Regions from separate parts of the Pseudarthrobacter sp. W1I19 genome, predicted to be linked through region 1. Evidence: predicted binding sites of a transcription regulator. Region 1 holds the regulator's gene; the other holds the start of a gene.
What was found. Region 1 encodes LexA, which represses DNA repair genes until DNA is damaged. Its sites were predicted from a motif close to TCGAACANNTGTTCGA; they were not measured.
Positions count from the first base shown of each region.

Region 1 (7,671 bases):
GGTAGTCCTTGCAGGCCTGTGGTCTGAGGGCACCCTCGCCGATGCGGAAAACTCGCTGCGCGAGCTCGCCGCCCTGGCCGAAACCGCCGGCTCCGAGGTCCTCGACGGCCTGGTGCAGCGCCGCGACAAGCCGGACCCGGGAACGTTCCTGGGCTCAGGAAAGGCGCTGGAACTGAAGGACATCGTGTTGTCCACCGGCGCCGATACCGTGGTGGTGGACGCCGAACTGGCGCCGTCCCAGCGGCGTGGCCTTGAGGACATCGTCAAGGTCAAGGTGATCGACCGGACGGCGCTGATCCTGGACATTTTCGCCCAGCACGCCAAGAGCCGGGAAGGCAAGGCCCAGGTGGAGCTGGCGCAGCTCGAGTACCTGCTGCCGCGCCTGCGCGGCTGGGGCGAGTCGATGTCCCGCCAGGCCGGTGGCCAGGTAGGTGGCGCCGCGGCCGGTATGGGTTCGCGTGGTCCTGGTGAAACCAAGATCGAACTGGACCGCCGGAGGATCCGCACTCGGATGGCCAAGCTGCGGCGGGAAATCGCCGCGATGAAGCCGGCCCGTGAGACCAAACGCGCCAACCGCCGTCGTAATGAGGTGCCCTCGGTGGCCATTGCCGGGTACACCAACGCCGGCAAGTCCTCGCTGCTGAACCGCCTGACGGACGCCGGGGTGCTGGTGGAGAACGCGTTGTTCGCCACCTTGGATCCCACGGTCCGGAAGGCCGAAACCGCTGACGGCCTCGGCTACACGCTGGCCGATACGGTCGGTTTTGTCCGGTCGCTGCCCACGCAGCTGGTGGAGGCCTTCCGCTCCACGCTGGAGGAAGTGGCGGACTCTGACCTGATCCTCCACGTGGTGGATGTTTCGCACCCGGACCCTGAGGGCCAGATTGCGGCAGTCCGCAAGGTCTTCAGCGAAGTGGACGCCCGCAAGGTGCCCGAAATCATCGTGCTGAACAAGGCTGACGCCGCGGATCCATTTGTGGTGGAACGGCTCAAGCAGCGCGAACCGCGGCACGTTGTGGTTTCGGCCCGCACGGGGGAAGGCATTCCCGAGTTGCTGCAGGCCATCAGCGAGGCCATCCCGCGGCCGTCCGTCAAGCTTGACCTGCTGATCCCGTACGACCGGGGAGACCTGGTCAGCAAGCTGCACGAATCGGACGCCGAGATCATCAGCGTCGACCACGATGAAGCCGGTACGCGGGCAGTAGTCAAAGTCCGGGAAGGCCTCGCGGCTGAACTGGAATCCTTCGTCACCCATGACTGAGGCGGTGGCTGACGAAGCCACAACCACGCCCGGCGAGCAGTTCGTGATTGAGCTGCTCGACCGGGCGGTTGCGGGCATGGGCGGGCAAAGCCGCAGCGGCCAGCACGAGATGGCCAGGCAGGTGGCCCGGGCCATCGAAACAGGCGACCATCTCCTCGTCCAGGCAGGCACTGGCACGGGAAAGTCGCTGGCATACCTGATACCCCTGATCGCGCATGCCCTGGAAAGCGACAAGCCGGCCCTGGTGTCCACTGCAACGCTTGCCCTGCAGACCCAGATCGTGGGCAGGGACCTGCCCCGGCTCCTGAAAACCATCACCCCCGCCCTGGACCGGCCCGTCAAGGTGGCACTGGTCAAGGGCAGGTCCAACTACGTGTGCCTGCACAAGCTCGAAGGCGGTTTCCCCTCCGAGGAGCCCGCCGAGGGCCAATTGTTCTCCCTGGGGGAGGACACCAGCGTCCCGCACTTTGCGGCGGCCGTAGGCGGTCCTTCCTCCCAGCTGGGCAAGGAAGTGGTCCGGCTGCGGGAGTGGGCGGAGAAGACCACCACCGGCGACCGGGATGAGCTCCTGCCCGGCGTCACGGACCGCGCCTGGCGGCAGGTCTCGGTCACGTCCATGGAATGCCTGGGAGCGCAGAAATGCCCCATGGCGGCGGAATGCTTCAGCGAACTGGCCCGCCAGAATGCCGCCGAAGCCGACGTTGTGGTCACCAACCATGCCATGCTCGCGGTCAGCGCCTTCGAAGGACTGGCCGTACTGCCTGAGTATGACGTGGTGGTAGTCGACGAGGCCCATGAACTCCAGGACAGGGTGACGGGCGCTGTCTCCGGGCAGCTTTCGGTGGCCATGGTCCACGCCGCCGCGGCGGGCGCCCGCAAGCACACGGCCATCACCGTGGACGCGCTCAATGCCGCCGCCGCGAACCTGGAGTTGGCCCTGACGGGCGTTGCCAACGGGCTGCTGCCGAACGGCCTGAACGATGAGCAGCTGGACTGCGTGGACCAGCTGCGTGAGGCCTGCCGGGCCGCACTGTCTGATTCCAAGGGGGACAGCAGTACAACGGCCGACGGCGGGCGGCAGCTTGCGCGCTCCCGGCTGATGCTCATCCTGGAACTTTGCGAACGCCTCCTGGCAGCTCGCGAGAACAGGGAAGTGGTGTGGTTCTCCCGCGCCAGCTCCTTTGACCCGCAACAGGGATATTCGCAGCCCGATGACACGGCTCCTGCGCTGATCAACATTGCTCCGTTGTCCGTAGCCGGGCGGCTGCGTGAAGGCCTGTTCGCGGGGCATACCGTGGTGCTGACCTCGGCAACCCTGGCCATCGGTTCGGCCTTTGAGCCCGCAGCGGGCGGCTTGGGCCTCGTAGGCGAGGGCGCACCCAGCTGGACCGGTGTTGATGTGGGGTCGCCCTTCGACTACCCCAAACAGGGCATCCTCTACGTCGCAGGCCACCTTCCCAAGCCCGGCCGCGGAGTCTCCCCGGAGGCACTGGTCGAACTCGAATCACTCATCCGTGCGTCCAACGGCGGTGCGCTCTGCCTGTTTTCGTCGCGGCGGGCAGCGGAGGAAGCAGCCGACGCGCTGCGGCCGAAGCTGGGGATGACCATCCTCTGCCAGGGCGACTCCACCATGACGGCGCTGGTGAAGCAGTTCGCGGACGAACCCGATACCTGCCTGTTCGGCACCATGTCGCTGTGGCAGGGCGTGGATGTTCCGGGCGGGTCCTGCCGGCTGGTGGTCATCGACCGGATTCCATTCCCGCGGCCGGACGACCCCCTGATGACTGCACGGTCCCGTGCTGTGGCGCAGGCGGGTGGCAACGGCTTTATGTCCGTCTCGGCCACCCACGCTGCGATCCGCCTGGCCCAGGGCGCCGGACGCCTGATCCGGTCCACCGGGGACAAGGGCGTGGTGGCAGTGCTGGATTCCAGGCTGGCCACCGAACGGTACGCCGGATTCCTTCGCGGGGCCCTGCCGCCCTTCTGGCCCACTACAGAACGGAAGACGGCGATCGCGGCCCTTGAACGGCTGGCAGGGGAGAACGCCTGACGGCAGCACCTTCACAATGCCGGCAGCGCCTTCGCGCTGCCGGCAAACGGCTGATGCCGCTGCCTAGAGCGAGCGGAGAACAGAGACGACCTTGCCCATGATGGTGGCGTGGTCGCCCAGGATGGGTTCGTACTGGGTGTTCTGCGGCAACAGCCACGTGTGGCCGTCACGCTGGCGGAAGGTCTTGACCGTGGCTTCGTCGTCCAGGAGCGCCGCGACGATATCACCGTTGGCGGCGTCTGCCTGGCGCCGCACCACCACCCAGTCGCCGTCGCAGATCGCGGCGTCCACCATGGAATCGCCGGCCACCTTCAACATAAACAGTTCCCCCTGGCCCACAAGCTGGCGGGGGAGCGCCAGGACATCCTCCACCACCTGGTCGGCAAGGATGGGACCGCCGGCGGCGATCCGGCCCACTAGGGGAACCATGGCGGTGTCCATGGCGGTGGGAAGCTGGGTCACTGTTGCGCTGGTGCCCGGCAAAAGGGCGGACGGCTCCGATGCAGGCTTGGGGGCACCCCCGTCCAGGGTCAGGGGCATCAGCACCTCCATGGCGCGGGGCCTTTTCGGGTCGCGGCGGAGGTAGCCGAGTTTTTCCAGCTGCGACAGCTGGTGGGTGACGCTGGAGAGGCTCGCCAGCCCCACGGTATCGCCGATTTCCCGCATGGACGGCGGATAGCCGTTGTCATTGACCGAGCGCTGAATGGTTTCGAGGATCTTCTTCTGCCGCGGCGTCAGGCCCTTGGCGGTCTTCTTCGGTTGGGAGGTTGCCCTGCCCCCGGCGGCTGCTGCTGCCATATTCGCCAATGCCTTTCATCTTGCCCCGGCATTTCGGCCCGGACCCGGAGTAGCCGCCGCAATTGTCAGACCCTGCTGATCAACTTCAGAGGTGGTTGTTCTTGTCTTCAAAGCTAGGCCAGCCACAGGGCATTTTCAAACATTTGTTCTAGCGAGTCTCGACATTATTCGTCGATAAGTGCTAAAACAGAGAAAGCAAAGTTCGAACATTTGTTCTACTCCGCTTGAAGCCACTCGAAGATCCGGATCAGTTCCGGGCGCATCGGGGGCCGCTGGGAAGGACATCGGGCAGCACAGTCAGGTCCAGGAGGGCTCAGTTCATGTCAGCTACATCTGCTTCACAGGGTTCACGTCCGCAGCTTCTTTCGGTGCATCAACTTCTGTCGCAGGGGGCCCGCCGGCAGTCGGACCGTCCCGCGCCCCAGCCGCCGCTGCGGCTCACCCGCCGGGGGAAGGTGGTTCTGATCGGCATCCCCCTGGTCCTGCTGGCGGCTCTGCTGCTCTCCCTGGCAGGCTTCTTCAACTCGCCGGCCAAGGCCTCGGATTCCGCCGCAGACCTTTCCATTACCCCCACGGTCACCGTCACCGTGCAGCCGGGCCAGTCGCTGTGGGCCATTGCCGGAACCGTTGACCCGGAGCGGGATGCGCGCGACGTCGTGGCGGACATCGTGCAGCTCAACAACCTGAGCGCCGGAGCGGTGCACCCCGGGCAGCAGCTGTACGTGCCCACGCGCTAGCTGCACGCTGAGCGCGAACAGGGCACCGTCACATTTTCCGGTCTCCTGCACGGGCACTAAACTGTTCAGGTGAATGACCAGCTAGAGCGCCTGAACCGGCTCCCCCTCCGCAGCAACCTTCGTGGGCTGACCCCCTACGGCGCGCCCCAGCTGGATGTCCCCATCCTCCTCAACGTCAATGAGAACACCCACGGGGTGCCCGCGGACGTCCGCGCAGCCATCAGTGCCGCCGTGACGGAAGCTGCCGCAGGCCTCAACCGCTACCCCGACCGGGAATTCACCGAGTTGCGCAAGGCCCTGGCGGAGTACCTGGGGCATGGACTTGATGAGTCGAACGTCTGGGCGGCCAACGGCTCCAACGAGGTACTCCAGCAGATCCTTCAGGCCTTCGGCGGACCCGGCCGCACCGCGCTGGGCTTCCCCCCCACGTACTCCATGTACCCGCTGCTGGCCAGCGGCACGGACACTGAATACATCGTGGGTGACCGGGCGGAGGGCTACGGCCTCAGCGCCGAATCGGCCGCCCTGCAGGTCAAGGAACTGCAGCCCAATATTGTTTTCCTCTGCTCTCCGAACAACCCCACCGGAACCGGCCTGGGGCTCGACGTGGTGGAGGCCGTGTACGAGGCCGGCGAAGCCAGCCAGACGATTGTCATCGTGGACGAGGCGTACCACGAGTTCGCGCATGACGGCACGCCGAGTGCCCTCACCCTCCTGCCCGGCCGTGAACGGCTGATTGTTTCGCGCACCATGAGCAAGGCATTTGCCCTTGCCGGGGCGCGCCTCGGTTACATGGCCGCAGCCCCCGAGGTCACCGATGCCCTGCGCCTGGTCCGGCTGCCGTACCACCTTTCCGCCATCACTCAGGCCACCGCGCTGGCAGCCCTTCAGCACCGCGAGGCCCTGATGGCCGACGTTGAGGACATCAAGGAACAGCGCGACCGGATCGTGGCAGAGCTGACGAGGATGGGCCTGAAGCCCGCCGCCTCGGACTCCAATTACGTGTTCTTTGGCGGGCTCGAGAACCCGCACCAGGTCTGGCAGGAGCTGCTCGACGCAGGTGTGCTGATCCGCGACGTCGGGATCCCGGGCCATCTTCGCGTCACTGCCGGCACTGAGGCTGAAACCACAGCCTTCCTCACGTCGCTGGAAAGCATCCTTGCCGGCCAGGCCACGCTTCCCGCCTAGACTGGAAGTATTGGCGCTGGACGCCCTGAACCACTCCTTCTTCCCAAAGGACACTTGACCATGAGTTCCACCGGATCCACTGCGGCCAGGACGGCGCGCATGGAGCGTGCCACCAGCGAGTCCTCTGTGCTCGTGGAGATCAACCTCGACGGTACCGGCGTCTCGGACATCGACACGTCAGTGCCGTTCTACGACCACATGCTCACCGCGCTGTGCAAGCACTCCCTCATCGACCTGACGGTGAAGGCGACCGGGGACACCCACATCGACGTCCACCACACTGTGGAGGATGTAGCCATCACCTTTGGTGAGGTTCTGCGCACGGCCCTGGGCAACAAGGCGGGAATCCGCCGCTTCGGTGAGGCCACCGTGCCCCTGGATGAGGCGCTGGCCCACGCCGTAGTTGACGTCTCCGGCCGCCCGTACCTGGTGCACGGCGGGGAACCTGCCGGCCAGGAGTACCACCTGATTGGCGGCCACTTCACCGGCTCGCTGACCCGCCACGTCTTTGAAGCGATAACGCTGCACGCCGGGATCTGCCTGCACATGAACGTGATCGCGGGCAGGGATCCGCACCACATCGTCGAAGCCCAGTTCAAGGCATTCGCACGTGCCCTTCGCGCTGCCGTTGAGTCCGATCCCCGCGTCGAAGGCATTCCCTCCACCAAGGGTGCGCTGTGAGCGGCCAGGTCCTGCGCGACGGCGCAATTATCGATCCGTCAGCCTCACAGAAGCTGCCGTCGCCGGAGGGGAAACCCACCGTCACTGTTCTCGACTACGGTTCGGGAAACGTTCGCTCTGCAGTCCGTGCCCTGGAGCGCGCGGGCGCGGAGGTAATCCTCAGCTCCAAGCCCGAGGATGTCCTGAACGCTGACGGCCTGGTGGTTCCCGGCGTCGGCGCTTTTGAAACCGTCATGCGTGAGCTCAAGGCCGTGGACGGCATTCGCCTCATCGGCCGCCGCGTCGCCGGCGGCCGCCCGGTCCTGGGTATCTGCGTAGGCCTTCAGGTGCTGTTCGAAGCCGGTGTGGAACACGGCACCGAGGCCGAAGGCATCGGTGAATGGCCCGGCAAGGTGGAGCTCCTTCCCGCAGATGTTGTTCCGCACATGGGCTGGAACACCGTCAAGGTGCCGGAGGGCTCAAAGCTCTTTGCCGGCGTCGAAAACGAGCGGTTCTACTTCGTGCACTCCTATGGGGTGCAGGAATGGAACTTCGATGTCATCCAGCCCCGGATGGCCCCGCCCCTGGTCACCTGGTCCGAGCATGGCGCCCCGTTCATCGCCGCCGTCGAGAATGGCCCGCTCTGCGCCACCCAGTTCCACCCGGAAAAGTCCGGCGACGCCGGCGCGCAGCTCCTGCGCAACTGGGTGGACGCCCTGCGCCGCCCGGCTGAGGCAGGCAATGCAGGCGCAAGCTCCCCCATGGCAGGCAACCCGGCGCCAGATGCCGAAACTCCTGCCGGCGGCGACGCCTAGTGTGGTCGGTCCTGCTGATGGGACTCGCCGGCCTGCTCATCGGCGGCGGCATCTCGTTTCGGCAGCAGCACAAACCGCTCTGGACCCAGGTTTCCTTCTACGTCCTGGCGGGCATGGCACTGCTGGCCGCCTATCTGCTGACGCTGCCGGCCAACTAGCCAT
Region 1 is NZ_JAUSZR010000001.1:2,788,601-2,796,271, reverse strand. It holds gene hflX (GTPase HflX) at 1-1,261, shown strand, start outside; gene QF038_RS13115 (ATP-dependent DNA helicase) at 1,254-3,311, shown strand; gene lexA (transcriptional repressor LexA) at 3,375-4,109, opposite strand; gene QF038_RS13105 (LysM peptidoglycan-binding domain-containing protein) at 4,478-4,846, shown strand; gene QF038_RS13100 (histidinol-phosphate transaminase) at 4,916-6,034, shown strand; gene hisB (imidazoleglycerol-phosphate dehydratase HisB) at 6,095-6,715, shown strand; gene hisH (imidazole glycerol phosphate synthase subunit HisH) at 6,712-7,509, shown strand; gene QF038_RS13085 (hypothetical protein) at 7,527-7,667, shown strand.

Region 2 (7,671 bases), 1.9 Mb from region 1:
GAGCGTCTTGCGGCGCTCTGGCTCCAGCGAGGTGAGCAGCGGATCATTGGCCAGCGCCTCGGTGTCCTCCGGAAGGTAGATCCGGGTGAAGAGCCGGTTGGTCAGGCCGCGGGCAAAGATGGCCACGGAGATGAACGCCGCCGCGCCGGGCGTGGTGGGACCGGGGTTGACGGTGGTGAAGGTGTAGACGCCGGAGTTGCCCACGGCGCCGCGGCCCCAGCCGGTGAAGGTGTAGCCGTCCCGGACCAGGGAACCCGTCTTCTGGACGATCCTGCCCTCGGCGTCGGGCTGCCAGATTTCCAGGATGGCGTCCACAACGGCCTGGCCGGATCCGTCGTAGACCGTGCCCTGCAGGCGGATGGAGCCGGGTGAGCCGGGGGCCAGGAGTTCGTTGTCCTTTTCGTACGGCAGGGCGTAGCCGTAGAAGGGGCCCACGGTCTGGGCGGGGGTGGGTACCAGTTTGGTGCTCATCTTCTACTCCTCGTCACTGTCTGCGCCGAGCGCCTCGTTTTCCGTCCAGGTCCGCTTGGGACCGGTCAGGACGATGTCCCAGTTGTAGCCCAGCGCCCATTCGGGTTCGGTGAGGCTGTGGTCGTAGTTGGCCACGAGCCGGTCCCGGGCGTCCTGGTCAACGATGGTCTGGTAGATGGGGTCCAGCGGGAAGAGCTGGTCGCCGGGGAAGTACATCTGGGTGATGATGCGCTGGGTGAACTCGGTGCCGAACAGCGAGAAGTGGATGTGCGCCGGGCGCCAGGCATTGAGGTGGTTCTTCCACGGGTAGGCGCCGGGCTTGATGGTGGTGAACCGGTACGAGCCGTCCGGGCCGGTGATGCAGCGGCCGATGCCCGTGAAGTTGGGGTCGATGGGGGCCGGGTGCTGGTCGCGCTTATGGATGTAGCGGCCGGATGCGTTGGCCTGCCAAATCTCCACCAACTGGCCTGCCACCGGGCGGCCGTTACCGTCCAGGACCTTGCCTGCCACAATGATCCGCTCGCCCTGCGGCTCGCCGTTGTGCTGGATGGTCAGGTCCGATTCCAGGGCGTGCACGTCCTGGTGGCCGAACGCCGGGGAGTACAGCTCGATGGTTTCCGGGTCAGTGTGATGCAGGCTCTTGGTGGGGTGCCGCAGGATGCTGCTGCGGTACGGCGGGTAGTCCAGCCGCGGCTGGGTCTCGGCAGGAGCCCCGTCCTTGAGGGCCCGCACGTAGGCATCGCCGATCGCGTTGATCTCAGCACTGAGGTCAGCCTGTGTTTCGATGGCGCGGTCCAGCGGCAGGTGGGCTGCCTTCGGTTCGGCGGGCGGCACGAGCTCTTCCGATTCCAGCTCGGCATTGATGTCTTCCGGCACGGCTGGCTCCTTTCGTGGGTGGTTCGTTGGTGGTTTTCAGAGGCGGTGGAGCGAGTCGTATTGGACTGCGTGGCGGACGGGAGCGTTGGGGGCTCCGTAACCGTCGTAGGCGCCGCGGCGTTCCACCATTTCGAAAAACACACTGCCCACGGTGGCGGTGTAGAAATGGAGGAATTCCCCGCTGGCGTCCCGGTCGTACAAGAGGTTGAGCTCCTGGAGGGTGGCCAGGAAGCCCGGTTCGAGGTCGAAGCGGGCGTCCAGGTCCTCGTAGTAGTTGGCTGGAATCTGCAAGAACTCGAGGCCGCGGTCCCGGGCGGACCGCGCCGCGGACACGAGGTCGTCCACCGCGAAAGCGATGTGCTCCTGGTAGGTCTTGTGGGCCTGCTGGGCCGGCGACTGCTGAGCTGGTGCTTGCTGGACGGGGGCCAGGTTCAGGACCAGCCGCACCGCGCCGTCGGACGTCTGCATGACCTGCGAGCGCACCAGGCCGCTGGGGCTCGGAACTTCCGCGAACGGCTGCGGTTCCAGAGCCAGGGCGCTGGTGTAGAAGAGGACGGCCTCGTCGAAGTGCTGCCACGGCTGGGCCAGGTTCACGTGGTCAATCACCGCGTTATGTGACTGCCGCGGGTGTTCAAGCCCCTCACCGAATTCGTACGTCCACGCCGCAGTGCCGTCGGGACTACCCTGGCACAGGAAAATTTCGGTGGAGTCCGGGGCGGAGATGCCCTGGAACACTTCCTCGTCGGCCTGGACCTTGCGGGCCACCACCGGTGCCTTCAGCTGCTGTGCCCGGGCAGAGGCAATCACGGGGGAATCGACGTCGAACCCCAATGCGGCGATGGCCGGCTCGGCGTGCGTGGCCGCCTGCTCGTTGATGATGACCCGCGCCTGGCCCATGGTCCACAGCTGGACGTCCTTGGTGCGGTGCCGGCCCTCGAAGGCGAAGCCGAGCTGCCCCAGGAGCTTCTCCAGCTGCGCGGTATTGTCCGCCTTGACCTCGGCAAAGTTGAAACCTGCCGGTTCACTCACCTTGGGCAGTGTGGCCAGTTCCATGGGGTAACGACGGCGGGCGGCGGCGCCTGCGGCACCTTCCGGGCCGTTCCCCGCGAGCCATTTGGCGCTCTGCTCCTCCAGCCAGATCAGCGAGCGCATGGCGTCCACGGCGGTGCGTTCGAGATCGGACTGGCGGAAGACGTCGTTGAAGACTTCCAGTGACACCGGGCCGGTGTAGCCGGCGCGGACCACATGGCCCATGAACTTGGCGAGCCCGAACTGGCCTTCGCCCGGGAACACCCGGTAGTGCCGGCTCCAGGACAGGACGTCCATGGAGAGCTTGGGGGCATCCGCCACCTGGACAAAGAAGATCTTGTCCGCGTTGATCTTCTCGATCGGCGCGGTGTCCCAGTCGCGGGAGAGGATGTGGAAGGAGTCCAGGCAGGTACCGAGGTTGGGGTGGTCCACCATCTCCACCAACCGGTAGGCGTGCTCGTAATCGTTGACGTACTTGCCCCAGGCGAGGGCCTCGTACGCCACCTTGACGCCGTGGTCCCCGGCCAGTCCCGCGAGTTCGGAGAGCTGTTCGGCGCGGAGGCCATCGTTGTCGATGGTGGCTGTTGCCACGTTCGAGCAGACCAGGATGGTGTCCATGCCCAGCCGGGACATCAGCTTGAACTTCGCCTCGGCGCGCCGGAGGTTGGCCTTCAGCAGGTCCGGGGTGACGCCGTCGAAGTCCCGGAACGGCTGGTAGAGGTCCAATCCCAGGCCGAGGTCGGCGGCCATGGTCCGCACGTCCTCGGGGCTCAGCGGAGAGGTGACCAGGTCCTGTTCGAAGATCTCGATGCCGTCGAAGCCTGCAATCGCGCAAGCCTGCATCTTTTCCTTGAGCGTGCCGGACAGGCAGACGGTGGCGATTCCGGTGCGCATCAGGCGGCCACCTCTTCGGCCGCCACAAGCTCCAGGAAGTGGCTGCGCATCCGGTCCGGGTCCGCTTCCAGGCCCGTGAAGATGCGGAAGGAGTCGGCGGCCTGGCCCACTGCCATCCGGCCGCCGTCAAGAACCTCGCAGCCCTTGGCCCGGGCGCCCCGGACCAGCTCGGTGTCGATGGGGCGGTACACGATGTCCGCCACCCAGTGGCGGGACTCGAGCAGGTCCAGGTCCAGCGGGAGCCCCGGGTGGGCGGCCATGCCCACGGGAGTGCAGTGCGCCAGGCCGTTGGCAAGGGGCATCAGCTGCGGCAGCTCCGCCGTCGTACGTGCCGCCACGGTGCTGTCCGGGAAGAACCCGGCCAGCTCGGCGGCCCGGGCAGCGCCACGGGCGGCGTCCATGTCCACCAGGTCCAGGTGGCGGACCCCGGCGGTGAGCAGGGCGTAGGCGACAGCCGAGCCGGCGCCACCGGCACCCAGCTGCACCACGCGGTCCAGCTTCGCGCCGGGAAGTCCGGCGGCGAGGGCTGCGGCGAAGCCGGAGAAGTCGGTGTTATGGCCGACGAACCGGCCGTCCTCGATCACCACGGTGTTGACCGCACCCAGCCGCAGGGCGTCCGGCGACACCTCATCCAGGTGCTGCAGGACCAGCTGCTTGCAGGGGTGGGTGATGTTCAGGCCGTTGAAGCCAAGGCTGCGGGCGCTCTGGAGCAGCTGGCCCACGGATTCGCCGGGAAGGCCGAGCTCCAACAGGTCGATGGGCCGGTACAGGTAGCGCAGGCCCTGCACGTCCCCTTCGCGTTCGTGCATGGGCGGGGTGAGTGATGGCATCACGCCATCGCCGACCAGTCCCACCAGGTAGGACTCAGTTCGATTGCTCATCCGTGCAGCTCCTTTGATACGGCACCGGGCAGCTTCCTTGCGGAGGTGCACTGCCGGGGTGATGGAAATTACGGTACATCATTTGTTCACTTTTCGCACTTTTGTTCTAGATACGAACAAACAGGGCGGCGGCTAGCGCTGGGGCAGGCGGGCAGCGAGCTCAGCCGCGGCTTCCTGCAGCAGCGGGACGTGCGCCTCCAACCCCTCCAGGCTGAGGCGGAAGACCGGGACTGCAGTGGCCAGCGAAGCGAACGCGTGCCCCTGGCTGTTGAGCAGCGGAACGGCCACGGCCCGCATGCCCGTCTCGTTCTCCTCGTCCATCACGGCAAACCCGCGGCGGCGGACCAGCTCGATTTCGGCACGGAAGGCATCCCGGTCCGTGATGGATTTTTCCGTGAGGGGCTCCAGCGGAAGCTCCGCCAGGAGCTTTTCCCGCTCGGCGTCCTCCGCAAACGCCACCAGCGCCTTGCCGACGGCGGTGGTGGAGAGCGAGCCCAGGTGGCCGGGATCGCTGGTCACCCGGAACATTTGCGGGCCGTCCACCTTGTTCACCGTGAGATGGTGGTGGCCGTCCCGGACGCTGAGGATAGTGGCCTCCCCCGTCTGCTCGGTCACCCGGCGCAGGACAGGCAGGGCGGTTCCGGCGAAGCCGTGATGGTTGGAAACCCGCTGGCCCAGCTGGAAGATCCGCAGGCCCAGATGGTAGCGGCGGCCATCCGGCTCGTAGTCCACAAAGCCGTCCCGCGTCAGGGAGCCGAGGAGGCGGTACGTGGTACTGAAGGGCAGCTGGGCCCGGCGGGAGATCTCCGCAGCACTCGCGCCGCGGGGTTCATCGCCCAGGAGGACCAACAGGCCCAGGGCCTTGCCCACCATGTCCGTACGGTCAGCGGAGCGCCCTGTTTTGGCCGGGCCTTCGTCAGCGGCAACATCATCGGGCGCTGTGGTTTGGTTCACACTCATACCTCGATGTTGCCACATTGTGAGAGCTATTGCTACTAGATGATTATTTTATTGACAAGTGACTGCCCTCACAGCCATCATTGCTGTATCGCACAAGTAGCTCCCACCATGTGGCTACTGCCCGGGTTCTCCCGCCACTGCAGCCGTGCCGCCCAAGGCAACACCTGGGCATGCCGGCTGAAGCCCCCGATCCATCCGCGACAAAGTCGTCACATCAAAGGAACTCCATGAGCCAGATACTTCCGTCCGCTGAGCCAGGCATTGTTGCCCCGGCCGGGACGCCGAAGAAGGCAGCCCTCGCAAGCTTCCTGGGCAGCGCCGTCGAATACTATGACTTCTTCATCTTCGGTTCCGCCGCCGCCCTGATCTTCCCCACGGTCTTCTTCCCGAATGCTGACGCGAATGCGGCCATCATGTCCTTCGCCACCTTCGGCTTCGCCTACGTGGCACGCCCCGTGGGCGCCGTCATCCTGGGCCACTTCGGCGACAGGGTGGGCCGGCGGAAGGTCCTGATGTTCACCTTGCTCCTGATGGGCGCTTCCACCTTCCTGATCGGCTGCCTCCCGGACTTCAACACCGTCGGCTGGTGGGCTCCGGCCTTGCTGGTCCTCGCCCGGCTCTGCCAGGGCCTGTCCGCTGCAGGCGAGCAGGCCGGCGCCTCCTCCATGACGCTGGAACACGCTCCGGACAACCGCCGCTCCTTCTTCACCTCCTGGACGCTCACCGGCACCCAGGGCGGCCAGATCCTCGCCGCCCTCGTCTTCATCCCCGTCCTGGCCCTCCCGGACGAGATCAAGTACGGCATCGGCTGGCGCATCCCCTTCTGGCTGAGCGCCGTCGTGGTCATTGTCGCGTTCTTTATCCGCCGCACCCTGCATGAGCCGCCGGCCTTCGAGGAAGCCCAGAAGACGGCCCAGATCTCCAAGCTCCCGGTCGCCGACCTGCTCAAGGGCCACTGGCGCGACGTCCTCCGCGTGATCTGCTGCGCCTTCATCGCCGCCGTCTCCACAGTGTTTGGCACCCTCGCCATCAGCTACGCCAAGACCGTTGCCGGCGTGGACGGCACCACCACCCTCTGGCTTGTGGTGGCCGCCAACGTGGTGGCCCTGGGCACCCAGCCGCTGTTCGGCATGCTCGCGGACAAGATCGGCCGGAAGCCCGTGTACATCTACGGCGCCCTTGCCAGCGCAGCCCTGACGCCCGTGTTCCTGCTCAGCCTGGAATCCGGCAGCGTGCCGCTGATGTTCCTGGCCGCAATCGGCTTCTTCTCCTGCGGCTATGCCGCCTCCAACGCCGTCTGGCCGTCCTTCTACGCCGAGATGTTCAGCACCAAGGTCCGCTTCTCCGGCTTGGCCATCGGCACCCAGCTGGGCTTCCTGATGGCAGGATTCGCACCTGCCATCGTGGCGGCCATGGGCGGCATCAAGCCCGGCGGCTGGGTCCAGATCAGCATCTTCACCGCCGCCATCTGCGTGGTGGCCGCCGTCTCCGCGCTGACCGCCAAGGAGTCCTACAAGATCCCCACCAAGCAGCTCGGCCTGAAGTAGCACTTCGCCGGTCCGGAGAAACAATCCAGCCCGGTTTTTAGACCGGAAAGCCCGCCATTCCCCCAAATGGCGGGCTTTCCTTTTCATTAACCGGGCTGTTCCGGCACCAGCGCGCTCCGCCTCCCCGCGGCTGGGCAGCAACTTCATCAATTCACGCTTTGGCGGAAGGGAAGGCTACCCTAAGTCCGTCCCCTTTTTATTCCTGCCCTTCCCCGCGGCAGCCCTGCTAGGCGGTTTCCTGTGCGCTCCTCCCTCCGTCCCCGCGTCCTTCTGGCCGCGGCCGCTGCCCTCACCCTGACAGGCTGCGGGTTCAGCGGCACCCAGACCCAGTCCACCCAGCCCAGCGCTGCGGCGGACACCAGCCAGCGGATCGTGGTGGACAACTTCCGCGCACCGGTAGCCAACTGGGCCGTGGAATCGGATGCTGCGTACATCCTGTCCCTCTCCGGCTGCCTGGAGACCCTGACCACCTACAACCAGGCCGAGGGCAAGGTCCTGCCATCGCTGGCCACCGAATGGAAGCAGTCCTCACCCCTGGACTGGGATTTCAGCATCCGCCAGGACGTCAAGTTCCAGGACGGCACCGACCTCACCGCCGAGTCCGTGGTGTCGGCGCTGAACCACGTCCTGGACGCGAAGGTTCCGGCGCGCGCTTTCAACCGCACCATGATCAGCAGCGTTACCGCAGTGGACGCGCAGACCGTCCGGGTCAGCACCCCGGCCGAGAACCCGCTGGTGCCGTACCGTTTGGCCAGCGTCAACACCGGCATCCTGGCCCCGGCCGCCTACAAGGCTGAAGGCCTGGACCCGTTCAAGCACTGCACCGGACCCTTCACCCCCGTCTCGGAGAAGGCAAAGCAGTCCCTCACGCTGGACCGCAACGAGAACTACTGGGGCGGCGACGTGCAGCTTGCCGGCGCCGAGGTCCGGTTCATCACCAACGGCCCCACCCGTGCCGCCCAGGTGCAGACGGGCGAAGCGGACATCTCGCTGTCCATCCCCGTCGCCAGCCT
Region 2 is NZ_JAUSZR010000001.1:4,658,016-4,665,686, reverse strand. It holds gene pcaG (protocatechuate 3,4-dioxygenase subunit alpha) at 1-471, opposite strand, end outside; gene pcaH (protocatechuate 3,4-dioxygenase subunit beta) at 475-1,347, opposite strand; gene QF038_RS21570 (bifunctional sugar phosphate isomerase/epimerase/4-hydroxyphenylpyruvate dioxygenase family protein) at 1,384-3,270, opposite strand; gene QF038_RS21565 (shikimate dehydrogenase) at 3,270-4,151, opposite strand; gene QF038_RS21560 (IclR family transcriptional regulator) at 4,284-5,111, opposite strand; gene QF038_RS21555 (MFS transporter) at 5,339-6,658, shown strand; gene QF038_RS21550 (ABC transporter substrate-binding protein) at 6,899-7,671, shown strand, end outside.
Region 2: QF038_RS21565 (shikimate dehydrogenase) is a predicted target of LexA. The motif match lies at 4,245-4,260, and genes of this name have one in related genera.